DNA from 4 places in the Desulfofundulus sp. TPOSR genome. Region 4 is predicted to be linked to each of the others. Evidence: riboswitches for the same ligand, from Rfam matches in the RefSeq annotation. Region 4 holds a riboswitch; each other region holds the start of a gene.
What was found. A riboswitch is a leader RNA that binds a small molecule or an ion and turns the genes downstream of it on or off. The one in region 4 is predicted to bind cyclic di-GMP.

Region 1 (4,173 bases), on a different contig from region 4:
GCGATGAACCTACACCTGGAACCTTGTCTAACTCAAGCCACCTAAAGTTTGTACCTGTTCCCCAAGTATGGTTATTTGGAATCTGCGTACCACTTGTAGCACTATTTTTATACGTATACGTCCCGCCCCACGGGTTCTTGCTCGGCCACCGTTCAAGGTAGGGGCCATTCCAGCCAAAATTAGAAGGTGGATTTTCCCATTCACTGGCATTCACTAAGCCCGGATCCTCACCCGCACTGTCCGAAGAAGGTGCCCAAAGTCCCGTATCCGTATACGCATTCAGCGCCGCCGCTTTAATTGCCTTGTAATCCGCCTCTGCCGCCGCCACCTTACCCTTTTCAATGGCCTTGAAGGCGTTGGGGGCGATGATGGCGGCCAGGATGCCGATGATGGCGATGACCACCAGAAGCTCCACCAGGGTGAAGCCGCGGTTGTTCCTGAGTTTTTTGCGCATAGTTTTTTCCTCCCCCAAAAGTAGTGTCTTAATAAAACAAGAAACAAGGGTTGTCAATTAAATAATTGACCTGGAAAAGGTGCCTAAACGGCCGGTTAGAGTATGTAAGAACACCTTTGAAACCACCGCCCTACTTCCCCAGCCCCTGCATCATGCTGGTGAACATGGGCAGGAGCACCGAAAGGACGATGAACCCCACTATGCCGCCCAGGAAGACAATCAGCACCGGCTCCAGCACGCTGGAGAGGCGGCCCACGGTGATGTTCACTTCCTGGTCGTAAAAGGCGCCGATGCGGACCAGCAGCGCGTCCAGGCTGCCGGTTTCTTCCCCCACGGCAATCATGCGGATGACCAGCGGGGGGAAGATGCCGCTTTCTTCCAGGGGGCCGGCCAGGCCCTGCCCCTCCCGCACGCTCTCCTGCGCCCTGGCCACGCCGGCCGCCACCACCTGGTTGCCGGCGGTTTTCTTCACCACTTCCAGGGCCTGGATGATGGGCACCCCGCCTTTGAGCATGGCGGCCAGGGTTCGGGCAAAGCGGGCAATGATGATTTTTTTCAGCACCGGCCCGAATACGGGCATTTTCAGGACCAGGCGGTCCCACATCTCCCGGCCCCGGGGTGAGGCCCGCAGGCGCTGGAAGCCGAAAGCCGCCGCCAGTGGAAACAGCGGGAGGATGTACCAGTAGCGCCCCACCAGGCGGCTGGCTCCCATCACCACCCGGGTGGGCAGGGGCAGGGGCACACCCAGGTTCTGGATGGTGTTGATGATGGGGGGCAGGACGAAGGTGAGCACGAAGGTAAGGATGACCACGGCAAAGCCCAGGACCATGGTGGGGTAGGTGAGGGCCGACTTCACCTTTTCCCTCACCTCGTGTTCCCTCTCAAAATGGCCGGCCAGGCTCTCCAGCACCTCGTCCAGCACGCCGCCCACTTCCCCGGCCTCCACCATGCTGATGAAGATCTCGGGGAAGACCGAGGGGTAGGCGCCGAAGGATTCGGCCAGGGAGTGTCCCTGCTCCAGGCGGGCGGTCACCCCGCGCACCACCTCTTTGAGCACCCGGCCCTCCACCTGCAGCTCCAGGATGCGCATGGCCCCCACCAGGGGTACGCCGGCGCTGACCAGGGTGGAAAGCTGGCGGCAGAAGAGGGCCAGCTCCCTCAGCCTGACCCCACGCCGGAATGAAGGCAGCCGCATAGTCAGGTTGACGCCCCCCCGCACGGCCCGGATCTGCACGGGGATGAGCCGCTGGCCCTGCAGTATCCTGGCCGCCTCCCTTGGTCCGCTGGCTTCCAGCCGGCCGGAAACCACCTTGCCGGTTAAGTCCCGGGCCCGATAGGCATAGACGGGCAAAGCTCCCCTCACCACCTCCCGGAAATAAAAATCCAGGCGACGCGCCTGGAAGTACGTGCCGGAAAGTTCGGCAGCCCGGCTGCCATGGCGGCCTTGCATGCCGCTTTAGGCCCGCGGCTTTGCGCCCCTGCCTTTCGGCAGGTTTGCCTTTTTTCGCTTTGCCGCACTCTTCCTGAAAACTATCTTAAACGGGAGCCGCCCTGCCAGTCAATAACCAGCTGGTTGTTTTAAATCATTTTTAACAAATTTTCGGCATCAGCCGCCCGGGCCAGGGCCTCTTCCCTGCCGATCACCCCTGTACGGACGAGGTTTCTTAAAGCCATATCCAGGGTCTGCATGCCGTACCTGGCCCCGGTCTGCAGGTGGGAGATAATCTGGTGGGTCTTCCCCTCCCGGATGAGGTTGCGGATGGCCGGCGTAGCCACCAGGATTTCCAGCGCCGCCACCCTGCCGGGACGGTCCCTGCGGGGCAGCAACTGCTGGGCAATCACTCCTTCCAGGGCGCCGGCCAGCTGCAGCCGGACCTGCTGCTGCTGGTGGGGCGGGAAAACGTCGATGATGCGGTCAATGGTCTGGGCTGCGCTGGTGGTGTGCAGGGTGGCCAGCACCAGGTGACCGGTTTCGGCGGCGGTGATGGCCGTGGCGATGGTCTCCAGGTCCCGCATCTCCCCCACCAGGATGACGTCGGGGTCTTCCCGCAGGGCCGCGCGCAGGGCGGCGGCAAAAGAAAGGGAGTCCCGGCCGATTTCCCGCTGGTTGACCAGGCTCTTCTTGTGCCGGTGGACGTACTCGATGGGGTCTTCCAGGGTGATGATGTGCAGGCGGCTCTCGCTGTTGATGAAGTCGATCATGGCCGCCAGGGTGGTGGACTTGCCGCTGCCCGTGGGCCCGGTAACCAGCACCAGGCCCCGGGGCCGCCTGGCCAGGTGGGCCACCACCTCGGGCAGGCCCAGTTCATCGAAGGTGGGGATGCGCTCCGGGATGAGGCGGATGGCCAGGGCCACCGTGCCGCGCTGCTTGAAGGCGTTCACGCGGAAGCGGCCCACTCCCGGGATGGCGTAAGACAGGTCGCTCTCGCCCACCTGCATGAACTGCTGGAACCGGTCCCCGGGGATCAGCTGGCGGGCCAGGGCCTCGGTATCCCCGGCGGTGAGGACGGGCAGATCATCCACCCCCGGCACGGCCCGGGCGCCCAGCTCGTCGGCCGCAAAAAGCTTCCCGTGAACCCGGAAGACGGGCGGACGGCCGACAGTAAGGTGGACGTCGGAAGCTTTCAGCTCGAAGGCCAGCTTTAAAAGTTCATCGGCATGCATTCCGCCGCAGCACCTTCCTTTTCCGTCACCACTCATTATAGGCCACGCGCATCACTTCCGCTATGGAGGTGATCCCCTGCCGGGCCTTGTCTATTCCATCTTCTTTCAGGGTGACCATTCCCTCGGCCACCGCCTTTTCTTTGATCACATCGGCAGAAGCTTTTTTATTTACCAGCTCCCTGATGGCCCGGGTCACAGGCAGCACCTCCTGGATGCTCGTCCGCCCCTGGTAACCGGTGTGGTTGCAGTGGTGGCAGCCGGCGGCCCGGTAAAGGGTCACCGGCTCACCGGGCGGCAGGCCCATGAAAATCCTCTCCGGCGCATCTTCCGGGAGCTGGTAGGGCTCCCGGCAGCGGGGACAGAGCAGGCGCACCAGGCGCTGGGAAACCACGCCCACCACCGAGGAGGCCACCAGGAAGGGCTCCACCCCCATATCGATGAGGCGGGTCAGGGCACCCGCGGCGTCGTTGGTGTGCAGACTGCTGAGCACCAGGTGGCCGGTGGTAGCCGCCCTCACCGCGATCTGGGCCGTCTCCCCGTCCCTTATTTCCCCCACCATGATGATGTCCGGGTCCTGGCGGAGGATGGAGCGCAGGCCGGCGGCAAAGGTAAGCCCGGCTTTCACGTTGATCTGGGTCTGGTTGATCCCCCGCAGGAGGTACTCCACCGGGTCCTCTATGGTCACAATATTGCGCTCCGGGGAATTCAACTGGGCCAGTACCGCGTACAGGGTGGTGGTCTTGCCGCTGCCGGTGGGCCCGGTGACCAGGATCATGCCGGAAGTGCGATGGATTACCTCTGTAAAACGCTCCAGGTTGTAGCGGTGGAATCCCAGCCGGTCAATGGGCAGGATCCGCCCGCTCTTAAGCAGCAAACGCAGGACCACCTTTTCCCCGTGGACCGTAGGCAGGGTGGATACCCTCACATCTATTTCCTGTTCTCCGTACTTAACCTGAAACCGGCCGTCCTGGGGGAGGCGCTTTTCGGCAATGTCCAGGCCGGCCAGGATTTTGATCCTGGTAGTAAGGTTGGAGCGGATATGCCGGGGCAGAGTA
Region 2 (4,173 bases), on a different contig from region 4:
CATGCCCACAAAGGTATCTGAATGCCCGCTGCAACAAGATTCAGGCTTATTAACCACCGGCCTGGAGCGCCCCTTTGTCAATCCCTACCTGGCCATCCTGGTGGGGGTGGTGGGAGCCGCCTTTTCTTCCATCTTTACCAAACTCGCCATGGCTCCACCTCTGGTCATTGCCTTCTACCGGTTGGGGTTTACCGTGCTCATGATTGCTCCCATTGCCCTGACCAGGGGACGGGAAGAACTGCGCTCCATGGGCCGGCGTGACATAATGCTGGCCTGCCTTTCCGGCGTGCTGCTGGCATTGCATTTCACTGCCTGGATTACTTCCCTTGAGTACACATCCATTGCCAGCTCCACCGTGCTGGTCACCATGCAACCCTTATTTGTGGTTTTAGGTGGCTACCTTATCTTTAAAGAAAAAATCGCCCGCACGGGGCTTGTGGGGGCAGCCCTGGCTTTAACCGGCAGCACTATTGTGGGTGTGGGTGATTTTCAGATCGGCGGGCAGGCTTTCTGGGGAGATATCCTGGCTTTTGCCGGGGCCATTTTTATTGCCGGCTATGTATTGATCGGGCGCGGTTTACGGCACCGCCTGTCATTATTCCCGTACATTTTTGTTGTTTACGGGGCCAGTACCGTGACTTTGTTCCTGGGTGCGCTGCTCACCGGTTTGTCCTTTTTTCCTTACCCGCCCTCCACATGGCTGTGGTTTTTCCTCCTGGCCCTGGTTCCCACCATTTTCGGGCATACCATTTTTAACTGGGCCCTGCGTTATGTCAAGGCTGCCGTGGTCTCAGTGAGTATACTTGGCGAGCCGGTGGGGGCAACCATTCTGGCTTATATCATTTTTCACCAGGTACCTTCACCCTTACAGCTTGTGGGCGGGGCGATTATTATCACGGGTCTGGCCATTTTTATCCGGGCGGCAGCAGAAAAATAGATTATTCTATTTTGCGGCTGTGGGGGGCGTTCTGTGAATGGGCTTCATTTATTATCCACCAAAGCGGGCTGGGTTGGTACTGCCTGGGGTAAGCAGGGGCTGCTGGTCCTGACATTTCCCCGTCCAAGCCGGGAGGAAGCCCTGACTGCCCTGCAGGATGAACCAATGCCTGTAAGAATTAATGAAACCAGCGAGCCTGCGCTAAAAAGGTGGCCTCCGCTCCTGGAAGAAAAGTTGGATCAATATTTCCAGGGCCGGCCGGTTTCCTTTACGGATATTCCCGTGGATCTTTCCTGGTGCCCCCCCTTTGTGGCCCGGGTGCTGGGTTTCGTACGGCACATCGGGTACGGTGAATTATGGTCGTACCAGCAGGTGGCGGCAGCCGTCGGGAATCCCCGGGCCGCCCGGGCCGTGGGCGGGGCTTTGGGGGCCAACCGGGTTCCACTGGTCATCCCCTGCCACCGGGTAATCCGCCAGGATGGATCACCCGGCGGTTTTGGCGGCGGTTTGCCCTTAAAACTGCAGCTGTTGCAGCTCGAAGGCGTACGACCCGGTCCCACCGGGCGATACCAATTGACAAATGACTCTGTTTGCGTTAATATAAGTAAGGCGCCGGGTTAGTCGAATGAGACAACAGAAAAGTGCTGGTGTGGCTCAGGGGTAGAGCAGCGCACTCGTAATGCGCAGGTCGTCGGTTCGAATCCGACCACCAGCTCCAAAAAAGCTAGACGCCGCAAGGGTTTGCGGCGTTTATTGTTTATTATATTACATTGTCTTGCTTCATTCAGAAGGGAAAATAAAAATGGATATCGTATATTAACTTTTGGGTGCAGGTATCTTGTCCGCAGACATGCTTTGGTACCGGTGGTTATGAATTTTGTTTACATCGAAAACTGGTGAATGATGGCATTTAAACGGAATTTCATGTCTAATTTTTGTTAAAAAGGGAGTCGAAAGGAATGATCGGGAAGATAAAAATGTTGGACCATTGTGATAGAACACATGTTCTCTTCGGTATTAAATGCAATAAATACCAAAACCTCTCATTTTCTTGGCGGGGCTTGTATAGAAAAGCTTCCACTTCCTGCTTACTTACCCTCCAAATCGCCTACCGAGATAATTCCTCTCTGCTCCTTCTGGTTGCTGGCGGAGCACGTCATGTCCGTTCTTATCCACACGGGCCTGTTTTGTATTTTCTCTCATCATATTTCCCATACCTAACAGGATCTTCAGGGGCTGAATTTTTCGCTGGTCGAAAATTTTCTGTGTTCTGGCGGTGTTGAATCAGCCTTTTCACTGTTAAATTAAAAACTTTATTGTCTTTATTGTGTTAAAGGCAAACCACTCGAAAGGGTGGGGCGCAAAGCCATGGGTCTGCAGCCCTAAAGGGTATGACTGCCAGGCTGCCGCGATAAAGGTATTGATTGTTTTCTGTTTTCTTTTTAATGATGTTTTTGTTGCGGCAGCCTGGTCAGGCTGCCGTTCCTGCTTATAAAAGTATGTTTACCCATTTGGGGTATAGAGGTCGACTCTAACAGAGCCAATGGCTGGGACGTTTGCTGGCAGTATTGTGGCAATTGAAAGGGCATGGGGCCGGGAGGGGCTGAAAGGCAGAAGGGTGGTGAAAAAATGCAACGGTGTCTTGAGTGCGCAAAGAAAGAACCGGACCGTCCTTGTGTGGAGTGCCAGTATTTTGTCCAGCTAAGCCCCCTTCGCCGGGTGCCTTCGCCGCCTGTCCGGGTGTTACTGGAAGATGAGCATGGCAGGCATTATCCGGCCCGCATCCTGGTGTTAAATACCACGGAGTTTGGGCTGGAAACGGAAGCTCCTGTTCCGGGCCGGTATGTAATCAGGCTGCAGGAAAACTTGTGGGTCGAGGTGGCCGGGGTACCGTTCAAAGGGAAAAATAACGTCCACGTTTTTGATATCCTGTGTGTCCACCGGAAGCAGGGGACTGCCCGTCGTCTTAGCAGGGAGGAGTATCAGTTGCTGGCCGGAAGCGCCGGCGAGCTAATACAGGAGATTTCCCGGCACTTGCCGGAGCACCTTCAGGACCTGGTCAGGGAGAAACTGCTGGCTGAGGTGGAGAAATCCGAACTAATTAACGCTCTCAGGGTGGGGAAGGTGATGAAATATGAAGGAGGGCGCTTCTGCTACCTTTCGGGCCAGGCTGACCTGGACCTGCCTATGGAAGAAGCGGAAAAACTGATGCGCCAGGCTATCCGCAAGGCCGAACACCGCCGCGAGGTGATCATTAGCGCTGACGGGCAAAAGGTGTTTGACCTTCACGGCGTGCCTTTCGACCACAGGAGCGGTGGACTGCTGGCCTTTGACATCACCGAGGTGATTGAAAAGGAGAGAAAGATGCACCAGCAGGAGATGCAGGCTTACCGGGAGGCCATAGCGGCGGTAACGGGGGGCCGGTTATACCTGGTGAATAGTGGAGAAATGGAAAAAGTGATCTCAGAAGGGACGGAACTGGCCAGGGGTGAGGTCCGGCAGACCCATGACATTCCGGAAGCCCGCCGGGCAATGCGGGAAGCCTTGCCTGTTCTCGACAGCCGCAGGCAGCACGCGATTGCCTTGTGCTTGACAGAGGCGCTGGCCAATGCTCTCAAACATGCAGGGGGCGGTTGCTGGCAAGCCAGGCAGTCAGGGGACACCGTCAGGATTATCGTTCAGGACCGGGGTCCGGGAATCAAAACCAGCGAATTGGCCCGGGCAACGCTGATGCAACATTATTCAACCAAGAATTCCCTGGGGTGTGGATTTACCCTGATGCTCTACTATGCGGACCACCTCTACCTTAATACAGGACCGTCAGGTACCGCCCTGGCCCTGGACTTCGGCATTAAAACCGGACAAGACCAATGAAAGAGGGGGTGATTTTGTTGCTGAAAGTAGATGTTTACGTTGACAGGGGGGTGTGCCGGCTGGTGCTGAACGGTGAATTGGACGTGGAAACAGTAGCGCAGTTGCAAGAAGTTGTTGGGAAAGTGGGAGAACACACGCTGGAAGTTGACCTGTCGGGCGTTTCTTTCGTTGATTCCACCGGTTTGAAAAGTTTGCTGGACATTAGCAACGACTGGCGGCAAAAAGGGGGCCAGATGCTGATTTTGAGGCCGCAACCTGATGTGGCGGAGGTGATGCGGCTGGTAGGGTTGGACAGGCTCCTGGCGCAAAACACCGCTCCGGGCGGAGAAGAGAGGTAGGAGCAGGATGGGAGAAGTGATTAC
Region 3 (4,173 bases), on a different contig from region 4:
CAATTCTTCGGCTGCTTCTGCCCGAGCTTCTCTCACCAGAGCAGCACCGACAGTATGAACCAGGCGGTGAGGCTCGTCTATAGCCCGCCAGGCAGGCAAGTGGCCGAACTGCCTGCCGCCCTCACCTATATACCAGCGCCCAAAGGCGCATTCGGTATGATCAGATATCTTTTCGCCTGTTCCAACTTTCGCCACTACAGTGTTAATAAACCGGGCATGGTCGAAAAGCCTGGCTGCCAGGGTATGAACCGGCGTATCCTCAGTTATCTCGACCAGGAGTTCTTCCAGAACCGGCAGGGTGGTTTCACGGATGTGGCTGGTATTGGCCGTACAGGAGTCACCGAAGGCTGTTATTTGGGCAAGCCGCTGGGACGACTGGGCAAGATCTGTTGTCGTAGTGGCAACCTGATTCATGACCTGGGTTATTTCGTCGAGGGCGCTGGCTGCAAGTTCCACCTGCTTCATGCTTTCGTCTATGCTTTGTACTACAGAGGTAACCTGCCTGGAATAAACCTCAAAGGAATCCGTTACCTCTTTGCTGCTACGGTTGGCTGACTCTGATAATTGACCCACTTCTGCAGTTAATTCTTTCACAGTCCCTACCGCATCCTTCGTTTTTCCCGCCAGCTTCCTTACTTCTTCGGCTACTACGGCAAAACCACGCCCGTGTTCGCCAGCCCGGGCAGCTTCTATAGCAGCGTTCAGTGCCAGGAGGTTGGTCTGTTCTGCAATCTCCGCAACTTCTTCGCCAATCTGGTTGACCTGATTAAAACGCTGACTTACTTCATTCAGTTGGTCTCTCATATACTGTATCCCGGTAGCCACAACTTTTAAAAGCCTGTCCATCTCCGCCAGTGCCGAGCGATTGGCCTCTGCCAGCTGTTTCATTTGGTGATGAGCGGCAGCCGATTCTTCCACGGAAGCATTAACTTCCTCGATAGTGGCAGAGAGTTCTTGAGAACCCGATGCCTGAACCTCCGCCTCGCGGGCCGCTTCATTTGCCCTCAAGCGGCTCCACAGGGCCAGGAGATCTGTGTGTGCCATAATGAAACGACCTACGCTAAGCCCAAAAAGCAAATCAGCCGAATTGAAGGTATTGGATGTACCCGGCTCACTTTTCTTTCTGAATAACAGCAACTAAGCCCCACCCTTTCCTTTTCGTGAACGTTTAAATTTTGGAATAAAAATTAGTCGTAAATTCTTGTTCGTAGAGGCTCAAATCAGTTTCTCCCCGTCCTATCAAGCGACTAAAAACTTCCACCAAAAGTGGATCAAACTGCCCTCCGGCACAGCAGTGCATTTCCTTCAGGGCCTCTTCCCGGGATAATGGAAAAGGTCGGTAGATCCTCTCTGTGGTCATGGCGTCGAAGCTGTCGGCCACGGCTAAAATGCGCGCCCCCAGAGGTATATCTTGAGCTGTAAGTCCAACGGGATAGCCCGTTCCATCGTATCTCTCGTGGTGGTGCAGGACCATGAGACTAATTTCCTTCATACCGGGAATGGTAGAGAGAATTTCATAACTGAAAACCGGGTGTCTTTTTATCTCCTCCCATTCCTCGGCAGTCAACTTGCCCCGTTTAAACAGTATAAAGTCGGGGATGCCTATTTTGCCTATGTCGTGCAGAAGGCCAGCTAAGTAGACGCGCTTCTGGTATTTTTCGTCCAGTCCCAACTCCCTGGCCAGCAAGAGCGCATAAAAGGCCACGCGCTGAGAATGCAGGCAGGCCGACTTAAATCGAGATTCCTGCACCCGAACCAGTACCCGAGCAGCGTAAATAAGTGTGGACCTCATGGAAACACCTCTATCATGGAAACGGTAGTAAAAACTCATAAGGACAGTTTCTTATTAGGAATGATGGTGGCGGGTACAAGGGTGGGGAGCGTAAAAAGGGGAACCCAAAAGGAGGGAACCAGAGAAGGGGAACCCCAAAAGAGTTGTTTATAGGGCTAATAAATAAGGCCAGATGTAGACAGGTTACCCCCCCCCCGAACTGGCGTTCCATAAGGGATTCTTTCATACTTGCTCAAACCTCCGCCTTTTACGTTATTCCAAATTTAAGAAAGCCGCAGAGAGACAAGTATACGCTTTCCTGCGGCTATCTTTCTCCCTTGCAACCCAGCCGTCATAGTTCCCCGTGGCAACCTTTTGGGGAACCTTAGACCTGTGGCTTTGCGCCCCCGGCTTTCGCCGAGTTTGCCCTCCAGGATTCGGATTGAACAAAATAGCTTTTTAACTTTTCGACCCCTCTATTCTATTTCGACGTAATTTTAGCTTTCTTGACGTAAGATCGTAAAGTCAGGTTCTTTCTCGAACAAATGTGAGCTTTGAACCTTTTGCTGCATAATCTCCGGAATTAGGGGGCTAACCCGGCTCCGCGGTCAGGATAAATGAGTTGACGTGGTTGGCGTCCAAAACACCCGCCCCTTTCTAGCCCAATCTCTTTAACACTTCGCGAATGCGCTCCTCCTGGAAAGGCTTAATGATGAAATCTATTGCGCCGCTCTGAATCGCTTCGATTACATAATCTTTCTGGCCCATGGCGCTGACCATGACGATCTTTGCCTTCGGGTCGACGGCCTTTATCCGTTTAACGGCTTCCAGCCCGTCCATCTCCGGCATGGTGATGTCCATTGTCACCAGGTCCGGCTGAATTTCGTGGTACTTCGCCACGGCGTCCGCGCCATTTTCGGCTTCGAAAACTTCGTGGCCATGCTTTTTTAAAATATTTCCGAGGGTTAACCTCATAAATTTCGCATCATCTACCACCAGCACCCGCAATGTTTGCACCTCCGCGCAGAGATTGAAAATTCCTGGACCAGGCTACCTAAATGAGGACGGCGTCTTGACGGTTCAACGCCCTCTGCTACGCTTCTTTCGCCGTGGCCGGCCCAGGAATGGTGCCGCTGCAGCTGTCGCTTTCACCAAGTCCCAAAAGTTTCAAAAACTTCTTTGGAAGAGGTTGCTGGGGCAATATAAGCTTAACTTTGGCCAGTCTACTGATCCTGAGGAGCCAGCTCAAGGCGGCCGGGCTGAGTTCCCGCAGGTCGGTTAAATCTACAACCGCCCTATCGGCATTTCTTAAGCGTTCCTCCGGTATCCGCGGGTCCAGGCGCGCGCCTGCCCTAATATTTAGCGTTTTTTCTTCTCCAGACAACTCTACCGCCTTGACGTCAGGAATAGCCTGGAGAGCCTCTTTTACAGTATCCAGGCTCTCCCTGGCGAAAAACCTCGCTTTTATTTCCGTACCTTCAAAACCATGCTCCTTAATCTCATCAAACGAGGGCTTAACCTCAACAATTTCCACCAGTTCCTCCAGGGCCCTTATCACCACGCAAGCGCGAACTGCCTTCATATCGCAGCCATCCTCAAGTTTGATTAATATCTTTTTCGGGCCTGTATGAGCGCCAGCATCATGCCCACCGTGAGCCAGATGCTCCAGTTTATTCACCAGGTTACTCAGCTCAAGGATGCCCTCGTCCTTCCCGCAGAATTTGTCGGCAAGCCCTTTTAGAGCGTCAAGAGAATTTAGTAACGTGTCGATAATTTCCCCGGAAGAAGAAATCTTCCCTTTCCTCATGCCGTCCAGCAGGTCTTCCATGCGGTGGGCCAGAGAAGCCATTTCCTCAAAACCCACCGTTGCCGCATTGCCCTTGAGGTTGTGGGCAATCCTGAAAATATCGTCTATACAGGTGCGGTCGGTGGGGTTCTTTTCCAGGAACACCAGCTTGCTTTCCAATTCCTGGAGCTGTTCAGCGGTTTCTTCCAGAAAGGCCTCCACGTAGGGAAGGGATTCTTCGCTATACATTGTTCCTAACACCTCCGCTTAATGATCTGTCTGCTGGAACTGCCCCCACATACGATGCGGGTCCAGAACCAGCAAGATACTCCCGTCCCCCAGAATGGCCGCCCCGGCAAAACAGGAACCGGAACCAAAACCTGCTGGAAGAGACTTAAGCACAACATCCTCTTGACCCAGGAAATCATCCACGACCAGCGCAAAGCCGCTCGTCAGGATCACCAGGCACAGCTCTTCGTCACCGGTCTCTTTTTTGTCCTCCCCGAAAAACTCACCCAGGAAAAGCACGGGCATTAACTCACCGCGGATCACGGCAATCCTTTTTCCTTGCATGCTGGCCAGATCATCAGGGCGGACTTTAACCATTTCCCTCACA
Region 4 (4,173 bases):
AGAGCCAGGAGGCACATATCAAGTACCCCTTTCAGCAGTTGTGAACCTCTTTTTTCCATATATTTACGCCTCTTTGCCTGACCAAAATGTCTTGTTTTGCAAGATAGCCAGGGACATTATAACATTCAAAACCTTGCATTGCAAGACCCCTCATGTCACCCTTGACGGGTGACACCATCAGAGGATGAAAATGGGTTTGTGTTGAATTACTCCAGATGCGGCTGGCGAAGAGAATTCGAACTTTACTTGGTGCTTTGAGCCCGAAGGGTAGACCACTGCATTGATCCGGTGATTGTTCGGGGTCATGATGGAGTCTGGATTGAAGTTTGGATACGTTCCCAAAATCCACTCCGCGCCAAATTCCTGGAGGTTTTCCCTCTTGAGGAGCAAGAAAATAAAGGATCGCCCGCATGATGCTCAGCGAACGGGCGGGCTGACCCCCTAAGATTGGACAATTAGTGCTTCTTTACTCACAGTTTTAGCGACTTATGCGAACGGCACTACAGAAAATCACCGGCTTACTTCGCCGGTAGCACGGCTCCTTTATCCGACGGAGTGGTGAAGATATGTACTCTTGGCGTATCCTAACCCGGAGCCGATATTGGAGGATCAGCAGTCAGCCAGTGGGGAGGCGGTATTTGAGGGCCGGATGTCCTTTTCGGGGAAACCCGGCCTTTTGTTCTTCGTGGAATGCCGGCTCCGTCTACCAGTGCAGGTTAAATCACCGGGTGGTACCGTTCACTTACGTGAGGGTGACCGCCGTCCGGCGGGAGCGGCTGGGCGAGATCACGGAGGATGACGCCTGGAAGGAAAGCTACCCGTCAGTGGAGGGGTACCGGGAGGCGTTCGAACGGATATACGGGTTCTGGAACCCGGATGTTGATGTTTGGATGGTGGAGTTTGAGCTGGTGTAAGGCTTACGGTTAGTATTTCAAACGTCCGTGTCTGGTCAAATTTTTTTGACCCTGTTTGCCGGACAATTCGACAAAAATCCACAAAAAGTACCCGTTGCTTTTTTGCTAGCTCAGCGTTGCCGAAATGGACGTCATTAACACCGGCGGGTTGCTGATTGATTTAATCCGGCCCAGCCTGGGCTGGGAAATTCCTCAGATAGCGATACAGGGGAACTTAAACGTACTGTTTTTCATGTTGAGCGCAAGCGTTCTCCTGGCGGCAGGTACCGCCTTGACGGTTTTTATCCTTTCACCTGCCCTGGTGGGCGGGTTCTCTGGCGGTTCTGGGAGTCATCCTGGCGGTGGAGGCGTTTTTGTGCCGCCTCCTTGTCCGCATGGCTCCGGAACTTTACCGGAAAATCGAGGTGTAGAAAGGCGAAAGATGTGGCTGCCGGTGTTTCTCAACTTTAAAAAATCTATAAATGGAGAGGTTTTTCGGGGTTCCTTGTTGAAGTGCTAACTACTAAATTTATGTAAGTTTCCTGCTGAATATTTAGATAAAACTTTAAAGGGAATGCCTTTGGGGGAGATGTTAATATTGGAATTTTGGCTGAGGCCGTGTAAAATTTAAGCAGGTACCAGAAGGGAGGAGGTGAAGACAGAATGACGATAGAGGAACGTTACAAGAAAAGATATGAAACAGGCGATACTCCTTGGGATATTGGCAAACCCGATTTCAACCTTATTCAGACTGTGACTGCGATGGCCATAAAACCCTGTAAAGCACTGGATATTGGATGCGGAACTGGCGATAACTCCATATGGCTTTCCCAAAAAAACTTCGATGTGATAGGTATTGATACTTCGGAAATTGCAATACAGAAGGCTATAGAGAAAGCTTCAAAAGCTAATGTCAAATGTACCTTTATTGTGATTGACTTCCTTATGAACAAAATTGAAGGGGCGCCATTTGGCTTTGTGTTTGATAGAGGTTGTTTTCATTCATTAAATTCGGATGAAGAGCGGAAGAGCTTTGCTGAAAATGTAGCTGCTCATTTAGAAAAAGATGGTTTATGGTTGAGTATTGTTGGCAACGCCGATGAGCAACGTGATGGCCCAGGTCCACCACAGCGGACTGCCAGAGATATTGTTAACTCTGTAGAGCCCTACTTCGAAATCCTTTCACTCGTTTCAAGTCATTTTGGATCTAACCGCCCAAACCCGCCTAGAGCCTGGGTTTGCCTAATGCGAAAAAGGCGTTTTGCATAAACTGTGCTAAGTTGGATATGGGTTGATACATTGGGATTAACTGGGAAATGAAACAACCATCCGGGCTTGCATCATGTGTTGAGTATCACACTTCCCCCTTCGTGGACGGCAAGGTGTACCACCATATTAAGGCCATCCGGGAGCTGGGAGCGAACAGCGTCATGGTTTTCCATGTTGGGGTAATGGGTGCGGACAGTTGTTACGGCCACGTGGTCCGGGTGGTCTACGCGAGACGGAAATCCGGTGGGTTCCATTCGCCCCGGGTGGTTTCCCGCTAGTCCGTGTCTTGTGCCCAGCCCGCGCAATATTTTTCACATGCCGTATTCTAAATTTAAAAGGAGTCCCCACCAAAGGCAAACCCGGCGAAAGCCGGGGGCGCAAAGCCAGGGGGCCTAAAGTTGGAAGAACAGGTGTGGCAGAAAAAGGGTGTACCGAGTGCTCAATTTTGTAACGAATTTGTAACATTTTAGTCACAAATTCTTAAATCCTGCCAGGTATAATTTCTGGTAAAGCTAACCTGAAAGGGGGACCAATCATGAAAATTAAAAAATGGATAACAATGGTAAGTGCAGCAGGGTTGTTCAGTGGAATGCTTTTGGCGGGGTTACCTGCCGGGAAAGCAATGGCTGCGGGCGGTCCGCCAGCATGGGCAGGTAAGTATAATGTGCAAGCAGCCGGACCAAATACCACCGGTGCAGGCATAATGGCTGGTGCGGCTCTGGGGCGGGCAGCGGGCTCGATGAATACGTCGGTGGCGCAGTTCCTGGGAATGGATGTATCTGCGTTAATTACTGCACGTCACTCCGGCAAGTCGTTGGTTGAGATTGCAGCCGAAAAAGGTATAAGTGAGGAACAGCTGATCAACTTTATAGTCAGCCAGCGAAGCTCTCAAATCGACCAACTGCTTAAGGATGGCAGGATTACACAAGCGCAGGCCGACCAGTGCAAGCAGATCATGGCTGAGCGAATAAGGGCAAATGTCAACCGTACGACGGTAGGGCCAAACCGTTTCGGCGGGGCCGGGCGCAATGCCGGTACTTAAATGAAGACGCGGGCGCGGACGGATAAGCCAGTTTTAAAAACACCTTCTTTCCTTTTCAACCCGGCTTTATGTCGGGCTTCTTTTTTGGGGGTAGCATCGTGTTTTTCTGCCCGAACTTCCGAAGAAGCCTGGGTACAAGCCGCTGAAGCCACCAGAGCCTCGAAATTTGTACCCGGGCAGAAGCTGGAGTCTCCGAAGGAACGGTAATCGTACCGGGGCCGCAGCCTGCTCCGGGGCCGGTACTCAAGCCGGTGCCAAAAGATCCGGTGGTTAAGCCGGTGGGCAGGTATTTTTCCGTGGGCCGGGTGCCCCTTTTCCGGGGCATCCGGCTTTTTCTTTTTGTAACAACTGGCCATTCAAATGCTGGCCTGGCAGGAAACGCTGTACTACCACGCCATCGCCACGGCGGTGTACGCCGAAGCGGTGGGCCGGACGCTGGGTATAAAAGGGAAGAACTGTTTTTTTCATTGTTCCTGGTAAGGGATAATGTTTCAATAGTCCGGGCTTTCTATAGTACGGCAAATTTTCTTTAGCCGGTTCCCGGAGTTTGATGCGAATCATTGCAGAAAATGAGCTTGACAAGAGAAAGAGTTAATATTATAATTTGTAATAAATATAAATTTGAAATCATTACAAGGAGGTTTTGACAGTGGCAAAATTACAGGACAAAGTGGAACGATACTCCCCTCTTATAGGTGAGCCTTTTCCGGAGCTAACAGTTCAGAGCACCCATGGAAAGCGGACGCTGCCGCATGACTACGCAGGGCGCTGGTTTATCCTCTTCAGCCATCCAGCCGATTTCACTCCAGTGTGCACCACAGAGTTTGTGGCCTTCGCCAGGAAACATCAGGAGTTTAAGGAACTCAACTGCGAATTGATTGGCCTTTCCGTAGACCAGGTGTTTTCCCATATCAAGTGGGCAGAGTGGATCAAGGATAATCTGGGCGTGGAAATTCCATTTCCCATAAT

Region 1: another riboswitch for cyclic di-GMP. It lies ahead of G7K71_RS12585 (type II secretion system F family protein); the one in region 4 lies ahead of G7K71_RS08890 (hypothetical protein).
Region 2: another riboswitch for cyclic di-GMP. It lies ahead of G7K71_RS03865 (ATP-binding protein); the one in region 4 lies ahead of G7K71_RS08890 (hypothetical protein).
Region 3: another riboswitch for cyclic di-GMP. It lies ahead of G7K71_RS02465 (HD-GYP domain-containing protein); the one in region 4 lies ahead of G7K71_RS08890 (hypothetical protein).

The regions. Positions count from the first base shown of each region.
Region 1 covers NZ_JAAOEF010000003.1:359,619-363,791, reverse strand. Annotated here, with positions in the region: gene G7K71_RS12590 (prepilin-type N-terminal cleavage/methylation domain-containing protein) at 1-454, opposite strand, end outside; gene G7K71_RS12585 (type II secretion system F family protein) at 585-1,904, opposite strand; cyclic di-GMP riboswitch class I at 1,872-1,963, opposite strand; gene G7K71_RS12580 (type IV pilus twitching motility protein PilT) at 2,033-3,118, opposite strand; gene G7K71_RS12575 (GspE/PulE family protein) at 3,144-4,173, opposite strand, start outside.
Region 2 covers NZ_JAAOEF010000001.1:766,813-770,985, reverse strand. Annotated here, with positions in the region: gene G7K71_RS03880 (DMT family transporter) at 2-937, shown strand; gene G7K71_RS03875 (methylated-DNA--[protein]-cysteine S-methyltransferase) at 971-1,558, shown strand; tRNA gene G7K71_RS03870 (tRNA-Thr) at 1,581-1,655, shown strand; cyclic di-GMP riboswitch class I at 2,263-2,348, shown strand; gene G7K71_RS03865 (ATP-binding protein) at 2,567-3,811, shown strand; gene G7K71_RS03860 (STAS domain-containing protein) at 3,829-4,149, shown strand; gene G7K71_RS03855 (PP2C family protein-serine/threonine phosphatase) at 4,157-4,173, shown strand, end outside.
Region 3 covers NZ_JAAOEF010000001.1:476,169-480,341, forward strand. Annotated here, with positions in the region: gene G7K71_RS02460 (methyl-accepting chemotaxis protein) at 1-1,137, opposite strand, end outside; gene G7K71_RS02465 (HD-GYP domain-containing protein) at 1,169-1,792, opposite strand; cyclic di-GMP riboswitch class I at 2,108-2,209, opposite strand; gene G7K71_RS02470 (response regulator) at 2,429-2,779, opposite strand; gene G7K71_RS02475 (Hpt domain-containing protein) at 2,865-3,806, opposite strand; gene G7K71_RS02480 (chemotaxis protein CheA) at 3,825-4,173, opposite strand, start outside.
Region 4 covers NZ_JAAOEF010000002.1:61,454-65,626, forward strand. Annotated here, with positions in the region: gene G7K71_RS08870 (PadR family transcriptional regulator) at 1-59, opposite strand, end outside; gene G7K71_RS08875 (ASCH domain-containing protein) at 639-914, shown strand; gene G7K71_RS08880 (class I SAM-dependent methyltransferase) at 1,557-2,162, shown strand; gene G7K71_RS08885 (hypothetical protein) at 2,210-2,440, shown strand; cyclic di-GMP riboswitch class I at 2,505-2,568, shown strand; gene G7K71_RS08890 (hypothetical protein) at 2,698-3,204, shown strand; gene G7K71_RS08900 (peroxiredoxin) at 3,854-4,173, shown strand, end outside.